DNA from 2 places in the Rhodococcus ruber genome. Region 2 is predicted to be linked to the other one. Evidence: predicted binding sites of a transcription regulator. Region 2 holds the regulator's gene; the other holds the start of a gene.
What was found. The regulator LexA, encoded in region 2, represses DNA repair genes until DNA is damaged. The targets are predictions, from matches to a motif close to CGAACANNTGTTCG.
Positions count from the first base shown of each region.

Region 1: F1734_RS24760 (CoA transferase subunit A) is a predicted target of LexA. The motif match lies at 2,051-2,064, and genes of this name have one in related genera.

Region 1 covers NZ_CP044211.1:5,395,969-5,400,894, forward strand. The annotation lists gene F1734_RS24750 (carboxymuconolactone decarboxylase family protein) at 1-527, shown strand, start outside; gene F1734_RS24755 (CoA transferase subunit B) at 577-1,230, opposite strand; gene F1734_RS24760 (CoA transferase subunit A) at 1,227-1,973, opposite strand; gene pcaH (protocatechuate 3,4-dioxygenase subunit beta) at 2,143-2,862, shown strand; gene pcaG (protocatechuate 3,4-dioxygenase subunit alpha) at 2,855-3,451, shown strand; gene F1734_RS24775 (lyase family protein) at 3,465-4,805, shown strand; gene pcaDC (bifunctional 3-oxoadipate enol-lactonase/4-carboxymuconolactone decarboxylase PcaDC) at 4,802-4,926, shown strand, end outside.
Region 2 covers NZ_CP044211.1:2,661,733-2,666,658, forward strand. The annotation lists gene F1734_RS12475 (uracil-xanthine permease family protein) at 1-1,209, shown strand, start outside; gene F1734_RS12480 (acyl-CoA dehydrogenase family protein) at 1,290-2,432, shown strand; gene lexA (transcriptional repressor LexA) at 2,506-3,219, opposite strand; gene F1734_RS12490 (LysM peptidoglycan-binding domain-containing protein) at 3,496-4,089, shown strand; gene nrdR (transcriptional regulator NrdR) at 4,282-4,755, shown strand; gene hrpA (ATP-dependent RNA helicase HrpA) at 4,780-4,926, opposite strand, start outside.

The DNA of each region.
Region 1 (4,926 bases), 2.7 Mb from region 2:
GCTACGTGCCGGCAGCCGTGGCGCTCATGGCGGAATCCCCCGAACTGTTGTCCGCCTTCACCCGCGCCGGTGCGCTGTTCGAGCGCAGCAGCCTCGACGAACTCGAACGCGAGGTGCTCGTGCTGACGATCGCCACGCGCAACGAATGCCACGTCTGCGTCGCACTGCACACCGCCGTGCTGACGCGGATGGGTGCGCCGGGCAACCTCGTCGACGCCCTGCGGGCCGGCCGACCGCTCACCGATCCCCGACTCGAGGCCCTGCGGACATTCACCGTCGCCGTGCTCGACTCGGCGGGCGCGGTCCCGGCCGACCGGTGGGCCGCGTTCACCGCCGCCGGCTTCACCACCCGCCATGCACTCGACGTCGTCCTCGGCGTCGGCACCTTCACCCTCTCGACGCTCGCCAACCGCCTCACCGGTGCCGAACTGGACCCGCCGCTCGCTTCGTTCGCGTGGCACCCCGCACCGGCTCCGACGCCGACGGGCCGAATGTCACATTCGGTCGGTCAGATCGACGCGGTGTGACATTCGGCCCGTAAGTGTTCGGCCCGTGAGCCTTTCGGAGACGGTGAGATCAGACGAGAAGGGTCGCGGCCGTCGCGGCGACGACGTCGTCGACGCTCACGCCGGGCGCGGTCTCGACGAGCTTCAGGCCCTCGTCGGTGACGTCGATGACGGCCATGTCGGTGATGATCCGCTGGACGCAGCGCTTGCCGGTCAGCGGCAGGGTGCACTCGTCGAAGATCTTCGGTTCACCCTTCTTCGTGACGTGTTCCATCATCACGATGACGCGCTTGGCACCGTGGACGAGGTCCATCGCGCCGCCCATGCCCTTGACCATCGCGCCGGGGATCATCCAGTTGGCGATGTCGCCCTTCGCGGAGACCTGCATCGCGCCCAGGACGGCGACGTCGATCTGGCCGCCGCGGATCATCCCGAACGACTGCGCCGAATCGAAGAACGACGCACCCGCAATGGTGGTGATGGTTTCCTTACCGGCGTTGATCAGTTCGGGATCGAGTTCGTCCTCGGTCGGGTACGGGCCGACGCCGAGCACGCCGTTCTCCGAGTGCAGGATGACCTCGACGCCCGGATCGAGGTAGTTGGGCACCAGGGTCGGCATGCCGATGCCGAGGTTGACGTACTGCCCGTCCGAGAGTTCCCGGGCCACACGCGCGGCCATCTGCTCGCGGGTCAGCTTCTTCACGGTGGTGGCGGTCTGGGTCATGAACGAACCGTCCGATTCTCGATGCCGACAGTGACAGGTCCGACGGGCACGACGCGCTGGACGTGGATGCCGGGGGTGTGGATCTCGTTGGGGTCGAGCTCGCCCGGTTCGACGAGGTGCTCGACCTGCGCGATGGTGATGCGGCCCGACGTGGCGGCGGGCGGGTTGAAGTTGCGGGCGCTCGCGCGATAGACGAGGTTGCCGTGCCGGTCGCCCTTCCAGGCGTGCACCAGGGCGTAGTCGGCGACGATTCCGCGCTCCATGACGTAGGTCTCGCCGTCGAACTCGCGGACCTCCTTCGGGGGCGACGCGACCGCGATGCCGCCGTTGCCGTCGTAGCGCAGCGGAAGCCCGCCCTCCTCGACCTGGGTGCCCACGCCGGCCGGGGTGAAGAACGCGGGGATGCCCGCGCCGCCGGCGCGCAGCCGCTCGGCGAGGGTGCCCTGCGGGGTCAGTTCCACCTCGAGCTCGCCGGAGAGGTACTGGCGGGCGAACTCCTTGTTGGAGCCGACGTAGGAGGAGATGGTGCGTCGGATGCGCCCCTTCTCCAGCAGTACGCCGAGGCCGAAGCCGTCGGTGCCGCAGTTGTTGCTGACCGTCTCGAGGTCGGTGGCGCCCTGGTCGAGCAGCGCGTTGATGAGGATTTCCGGGACGCCGACCAGGCCGAATCCGCCCACGGCGATGGTGACGCCGTTCGGGATGTCGGCTACGGCCTCGGCGGCGGTGGCAACGACTTTGTCCATGCCCTTACGATAGCGCCAGTCGTACGTAATGTGAACCCTCGTCCGTCATGCGAACCATTTCGATACTGTTTCAGTTTCGAATATTGATTCGTGCCGGGTGACCCACTAGCCTTGTACGCATAGCGTCCCTCCGTCCATATCGCGAACACGCGCCGAACACCGAGGTCTCATGCTTCATCTGCCGCCCCGCTTTGCGCGCCCCGACGGCGCACACCCGCCGCTGGACTTCCCCGACTACCGGACCACCGCGCTGCGCCGCCCGGCCCAGCCGCTGACGCTGATCCCGCAGCGCCTCGGCGAACTCACCGGACCCGTCTTCGGCGAGGACCGCGTGCAGGAGGGCGACGCCGACCTGACCCTCGCCCACGGCGGCGAGGCCGCCGGGCAGCGCATCATCGTGCACGGCCGGGTGCTCGACAGCGACGGCAAGCCCGTCCCGCACACGCTGCTCGAGGTGTGGCAGGCCAACGCCGCCGGCCGGTACCGGCACGTGAACGACAACTGGCCCGCCCCGCTCGACCCGCACTTCGACGGCGTCGGCCGGTGCGTCACCGACGCCCAGGGCAACTACCGGTTCACCACGATCAAGCCCGGCGCCTACCCGTGGCGCAACCACCACAACGCGTGGCGCCCCGCCCACATCCACTTCTCGCTGTTCGGCACGGCGTTCACCCAGCGGCTCGTCACCCAGATGTACTTCCCCGACGACCCGATGTTCTTCCAGGACCCGATCTACAACTCGGTGCCCGCCGAGGCACGGCACCGCATGGTCAGCGTCTTCGACTACGACGCCACCGTCGACAACTGGGCCCTCGGATTCCGTTTCGACATCGTCCTGCGCGGCCGCGAGGCCACCCCCTTCGAGAACGAGGAGGACGACGATGAGTGAGTTCGCTCCTCGTTACCCCGTCACCCCCGGCGACCAGAGCACGGCCACCTTCGGCCCCACGCCGTCGCAGACCGTCGGCCCGTACTGGAAGATCGGCCTCGACTGGGGCGCCGACGGTGAGAACGTCGTCCCCGCCGACACGCCCGGCCGGATCACCGTGCGGATCACCGTGATCGACGGTGACCGTACGCCGATCGCCGACGCGATGGTCGAGACCTGGCAGGCCGACGCCGACGGCCGGTTCGGCACCGACGGTTTCCGCGGCTTCGCCCGCAGCGCCGCCGACGAGACCGGCACCGCCACCGTCTACACGATCAAGCCCGGCGCCCACGAGTCCGACACGGACGCCGACGAGGCGCCGCACCTGAACGTCGGGATCTTCGCCCGCGGCATGCTCGATCGTCTCTGCACCCGCCTGTACTTCCCGGAGGATCTCGCCGCGCACGCGACCGACCCGGTGCTCGCCGCGCTGCCGGAAACGCAGCGGCGCAAGCTGATCGCCGAGAAGTCCGACGACGGGTACGTCTGGACCGTGTACGTTCAGGACCTCGATCCGAACGGTGTGGAGACGCCGTTCTTCGCGATCTAGACGGGAGCGTGTCTTGACCGTGCCGGCGCAGTCCGACCCCACCCGCGGTGCCCTCTTCGACCCCGTGTTCGGCGCCGCCGACCTCGCGCCGCTGCTGTCCGACCGCGCGTGGATCACCGCCCTGCTCGAGGTGGAGGTGGCGATCACCCGCGCCGCCGAGAAGCACGGTCGGGCGACCCCCGCCGAGGTCGTCGCCGTCGCCGCCGCGGCCGACGACCTCGGCCGCGACCTGGACCCGGCCGAACTGGGCCGGCTCTCGGCGGCCGGGGGCAATCCGGTGATCCCGCTGGTGAAGATCCTGCGGGCGCGCGCGGACGCCCCCGCCGCCGCGGTGCACGTCGGGGCCACCAGCCAGGACGTCCTCGACTCCGCGCTGATGCTGCTCGCCCGCGAGGCCGGCCGGCGCGTCGTCGCCGAGCTGCGCGACGCCGCCGACGCCGCGGCGCACCTGGCCCGCCGGCACCGTGACACCCCGACGGTCGCCCGCACCCTCGGCCAGCAGGCGCTGCCCACCACGTTCGGCGCCCTCGCCGCGACGTGGCTCGTCGCACTCGACGACGCCACCTCCGAACTGGACCGCGCCCTCGGCGATCTGCCGGCCCAATACGGCGGAGCAGCAGGAACTCTCGCGGCCGTGCACCCCGACGGACTCGCGTTCGCGGACACCCTCGCCGACCTGCTCGGCCTCGCCCGGCCCCTCGTGCCGTGGCACACCGCCCGCACCCCGGTCACCCGGCTCGCGACGGCGCTCGGCGTCGCCGCCGGTGCTGTCGCCAAACCCGCCACCGACGTCGTGCTCATGGCCGCCACCGAAGTCGGCGAGGTGAGCGAGGACGCGCCCGGCGGTTCGTCGGCGATGCCGCACAAGCGCAACCCGGTCGCCGCGATCACCGCCCGTGCCGCCGCCCGCCGGGTACCCGGCCTGGTCGCGACCGTGCTCGCATCGACCGACCACGAATTCGCCCGCGCCGCGGGCTCGTGGCACGCCGAATGGGAGCCGCTCACCGACCTGTTGCGCCTGACCGGCGGTGCGGCACATCAGCTTTCGACCAGCCTCGGCGGACTGCACGTCCACCCGGACGCACTCGCCCGCAACCTCGACCGCACGGGCGGCGCGATCCTCGCCGAGAAGGTCACCGCCGCCCTGGCCCAGCACACCGACGAGGCCCGCGACATCGTCACCGCCGCCGCGCAGACCGGCACCCCCCTCGACCGCGACCCGGCGATCACCGGACACCTCGGTGCCGACCGGGTCCGCGCCCTGCTGGACCCCACCCGCTACCTCGGCCACGCCGGCGATCTCGTCGACCGTGCCCTCGCCCACCACGACCGGCTCCTCGGAGGACAAGCATGACAGTCACGCTCGACTACGAACAGTACGGCGACCCCGCGGCCCCGCCGGTCGTGCTGCTCGGCTCCCTCGGCTCCGACCGGTCGATGTGGACGCCGCAGATCACCGCGCTGTCCCCGATCGC
Region 2 (4,926 bases):
CTGTCCTGGCCCCGCACCGTGGGCATCGGCATGCAGCACGTCGTCGCCATGTTCGGCGCGACGCTGCTCGTGCCGACGATCACCGGCTTCCCGGTCACCACGACGCTGCTCTTCTCCGGCGTCGGCACCGCCCTGTTTCTGCTGATCACCCGCGGCCGGGTACCGAGCTACCTCGGCTCGTCGTTCGCGTTCATCGCACCGCTGACGGCCTCGGCCGCGGAGGGCCCCGCCGCCCAGCTCGGCGGCATCGTCGCCGTGGGCCTCGCCCTCGTCCTCGTCGGACTCGTCGTCAGGGCGCTGGGATCCCGCGTCGTCGACGCACTGATGCCCCCCGTGGTGACCGGCGCGATCGTCGCGCTCATCGGGTTGAATCTCGCGCCGGTCGCGGTCGGGTCCTTCGAAGCCCAGCCGCTCGTCGCGGCGATCACGCTGACCGCCATCCTGCTCGTCACCGTGTTGGGCCCCGGACTCGTCGGCCGTCTCGGCATTCTCGTCGGCGTCGTCGTCGGCTGGGTATTCGCCGCCGTCACCGGCGGACTCGCCGAGGAACGCGTCACGGCCCTGCGTGACGCCGCATGGTTCGGCCTGCCCGAACTGCGCGCCCCGGCGTTCGAGCTCTCCGTGGTGCTGCTGGCGCTGCCCGTCGTGGTGGTTCTCGTCGCCGAGAACGTCGGCCACGTCAAGGCCGTGGCGGCGATGACCGGCCGCAACCTCGACGACGTCGCGGGCGACGCGCTGCTCGCCGACGGCCTGGCCACGACGCTCGCCGGGGTCGGCGGCGGCTCGGGCACCACCACCTACGCGGAGAACATCGGCGTGATGGCCGCGACGCGGGTGTACTCGACCGCGGCGTACTGGGTGGCTGCCGCGACCGCCGTGGTCCTCGCCTTCTCGCCGAAGTTCGGGGCCCTCGTCTTCACCGTCCCCGACGGGGTGCTCGGCGGCGCCACCCTGGTCCTGTACGGCCTGATCGGCATTCTCGGCGTGCGGATCTGGATGGAGGCGAAGGTCGACTTCACCGATCCGGTCAACCTCATGGTGGCCGCCGCCGCGCTGGTGGCCGGGATCGGCGACCTCACCCTCACCGTGGGCTCCGTCGAGCTCGGCGGCATCGCGTGGGGTTCGATCGGCATCCTGATCGCCTACCCGCTCCTGCGCCGCGCGGCGGACCTGCGCCGTCGAGCGCCCGGCGTGTCCGGTCACAAATAACGCTCGTTCCTGTCAGCGTCAGACGGGCCTTCCGATGTCTACCGTGAGCGTGACGTACGTCATCGGATACAGGAGCGCACATGGAACGCACCCTCTTCGAGCCCGAGCACGAACTCTTCCGGGAGTCGTACCGGAAGTTCCTCGAGCAGGAGGTGGCTCCCTTCCACGAGCAGTGGGAGCAGGACAAGATCGTCGACCGCGAGATCTGGAAGAAGGCCGGCGCGCAGGGTTTCCTGGGCATGGCCGTGCCCGAGGAGTACGGCGGCGGCGGTGTCGAGGACTTCCGCTACAACACGATCGTCACCGAGGAAACCACCCGCGGAGGGTTCAGCGGCATCGGTTTCATGCTGCACAACGACGTCGTGGCCCCATACCTGCTGAAGCTGGCGAACGAGGAGCAGAAGCAGCGCTGGCTGCCGGGATTCTGTTCCGGCGAGATCATCACTGCGATCGCGATGACCGAGCCCGGTACGGGCAGCGACCTGCAGGGCATCAAGACCCGCGCGGTGCGCGACGGCGACGAGTGGATCCTCAACGGTTCCAAGACCTTCATCACCAACGGCATCAACGCGGACCTGGTGATCGTCGTCGCCTGCACCGACCCGGAGAAGGGCGCGCAGGGCTTCTCGCTCCTCGTCGTCGAGCGCGGGATGGCGGGCTTCGAGCGGGGCCGCAACCTCGACAAGATCGGCCTCGCGGCGCAGGACACCGCCGAACTGCACTTCACCGACGTGCGGGTGCCTGCCGCCAATCTCCTCGGTGAGGAGGGCATGGGCTTCATCTACCTGATGCAGAACCTGCCGCAGGAACGTCTGTCGATCGCGGTGGTGGCGGCGGCGGCGATGGAAGCCGTGCTCGAGGACACGATGCAGTACTGCCGGGACCGCAAGGCATTCGGCAAGTCGATCGGCAGCTTCCAGAACACCCGTTTCGAGCTGGCCGAGCTGGCCACCGAGACCACCCTTGCACGCGTGTTCGTGGACAAGTGCATCGAGCAGCTCAATGCCGGCACCCTGAGCGTGCAGGAGGCGGCGATGGCCAAGTTCTGGACCACCGACAAGCAGGTCGAGCTGATCGATCGGTGCCTGCAGCTGCACGGCGGATACGGCTACATGCGTGAATACCCGGTCGCGAAGGCGTATCTCGACGCCCGCGTGCAGAAGATCTACGGCGGGACGAACGAAATCATGAAGGACATCATCGGCCGCGGCCTGAATCTCTGATCCCACCCGGAACGAGCAGGGCGGCGCCGCGGATCGCGGCGCCGCCCGTGCACGTTCGGCGGAAGTGGCGAGGTCAGATCTTGCGGATCACGGTCACGACCTTGCCGAGAATCACCGCGTCGTTGCCCGGGATCGGTTCGAACATCGGGTTGTGCGGCATCAGCCACACGTCGTTGTGTACGCGCTTGAACGTCTTCACGGTCGCTTCACCGTCGAGCATCGCGGCGACGATGTCCCCGTTGTCCGCGACGTTCTGCTGGCGCACCACGACCCAGTCGCCGTCGCAGATGGCCGCGTCGACCATCGACTCGCCGACCACCTTGAGCAGGAACAGCGAACCCTGACCCACCAGTTCTCTCGGGAGCGGGAACACGTCCTCGACGGACTCCTCCGCCAGGATCGGCCCGCCCGCGGCGATCCTGCCCAGCACGGGGACCATGGCAGCCGCCGTGGCCGACTCGGCGGCGACATCGACCCCGTCCACCGGCTGCGCCTGCGGCGCCGGCGGCTGCGAATCCTCGAGCCCGCGCACGTCCACCGCGCGGGGACGGTTCGGATCGCGCCGGAGGAAACCCTTGCGCTCGAGGGTCCGCAACTGGTGCGCCACCGACGAGGTGGAGTTGAGGCCCACTGCGTCGCCGATCTCGCGGATGCTCGGAGGGTAGCCGCGCTGGGTGACCGATTCGCGGATCACCTCGAGGACGCGGCGCTGGCGTTCCGTGAGGCCGACGGCCGGATCCGCGGTGGTCGTCCGGCTCCGCCCCGCCGGGGGATGGCCGTCCGTCATGTCGTGACCTCCGTGCGTCGTGTGTCGGATGTGCTGGATGTGATGGATCGAATCTAGCTCTCCGCGGCCCGGTTATCAAACATCTGTTCGACGTTTTCCGCCCGTTGTGCTGACTTTGTCGGAGCGACGTGGTACATATCGAACATACGTTCCTTCGAACAGGTGATCGAACGGCCGTCGATCGAGCGATGACCGAAGTTCCGCTGCGGGTCCTGTCCCGCGGACGAGCGACACGTCGCGGGCACCGTCCCGCGGGCGAGTGACACGGAGGCCTCGATGAGGACATCAGCAGTGCGCCGAACCGAACGGAACCACCGGCAGTTCGACGACACCGGGCCGCACGACACCGGGCCGCACGACACCGGGCCGCACGACACCGGGCCGCACGACACCGGGCCGCAGGACACCGGGCCGCAGGACACCGAGGACCGGGTACGCCGGGCAGGGACGACGCATCTCGTGCGGCGCCCCCACGAGGCGCCCGCCCGCCGGCTTCCCGTCCGTCCGGACGGGGGGATCGTGGACTACCGGCGCGCTCCGGTCCGGGTCTCACGCGTCCCGCACCGGCCGGCCGAGGTCGCACACACCCGCCCGGGCACGATACTGGCGACGGCGCTGCTGACCGCGCTCGTGACTGCGGGACTGCTCGGCATCGCGCACCTGCGCACCAGTCAGGTCGCGGCCGGCGCCGCACGCACCGACGTCACCGTCGTGCAGGCGGGCGAATCGCTCGGCGACGTCGCGGCCCGGGTGGCTCCGGGTCTGTCCCGGTCCGAGGCGATCGAGCGGATCCTCGACCTCAATGCCATGCCGGACGGTCGCCTCCGCACCGGCCAGACCCTGCTCGTTCCGGCCTCCGCGCCGCGGTGAACAGGCATGGGCGGGCAGGCACCGGGTTCGGCCGACGACCCGGGTATGCAGGTATTGTCGACTCTTGTCAGTGACACCACCTCGTGTGGTCGCGCCGAGAGCGATTCGCCTGCCGGTGGGTCCGGTCTCGGGAGGACGGCATCGGTTCGACGCCGACGTCGCGGCCAGCACGGCTACGACGAAGGAATCGACATGTACTGCCCGTATTGCCGGCACCCCGATTCCCGCGTCGTCGATTCCCGTGAAGCCGACGAGGGGGCCGCGATCCGGCGCCGGAGGGCATGCCCCCAGTGCGGAAGACGGTTCACCACGGTCGAGACGGCGGTGCTGTCGGTCGTCAAACGCAGCGGCGTCACCGAACCGTTCAGCCGGGAGAAGGTGGTGCGCGGCGTAGCTCGCGCCTGTCAGGGACGCGACGTCGACAACGATGCCCTCAACCTCCTCGCCCAGCAGGTCGAGGACGCGGTGCGGGCCAAGGGGTCCCCGGAGATTCCGAGCAACGAGGTCGGTCTGGCCATCCTCGGACCCCTGCGCGACCTGGACGAGGTGGCGTACCTGCGGTTCGCGTCCGTCTACCGGTCCTTCAGCTCCGCAGAGGATTTCGAACGCGAGATCAAGGAGCTGCGCGAGCACCAGCACCGGCGCGAGACCGGATCCGAGAACTGAGCGCCCGGCGGGACGCGTCGCCGCTCAGCGAATCGCCGCGACGGCCTTGAGGATCCGCTGCTCCGAGATCGGCCCACGGGTTCCGAGATGCTGGGCGAACAGGCTGACCCGTAGCTCCTCGATCATCCACGAGATCGCCACCACCTCGGCGGCGGTGGCCCGCTCCTGCGG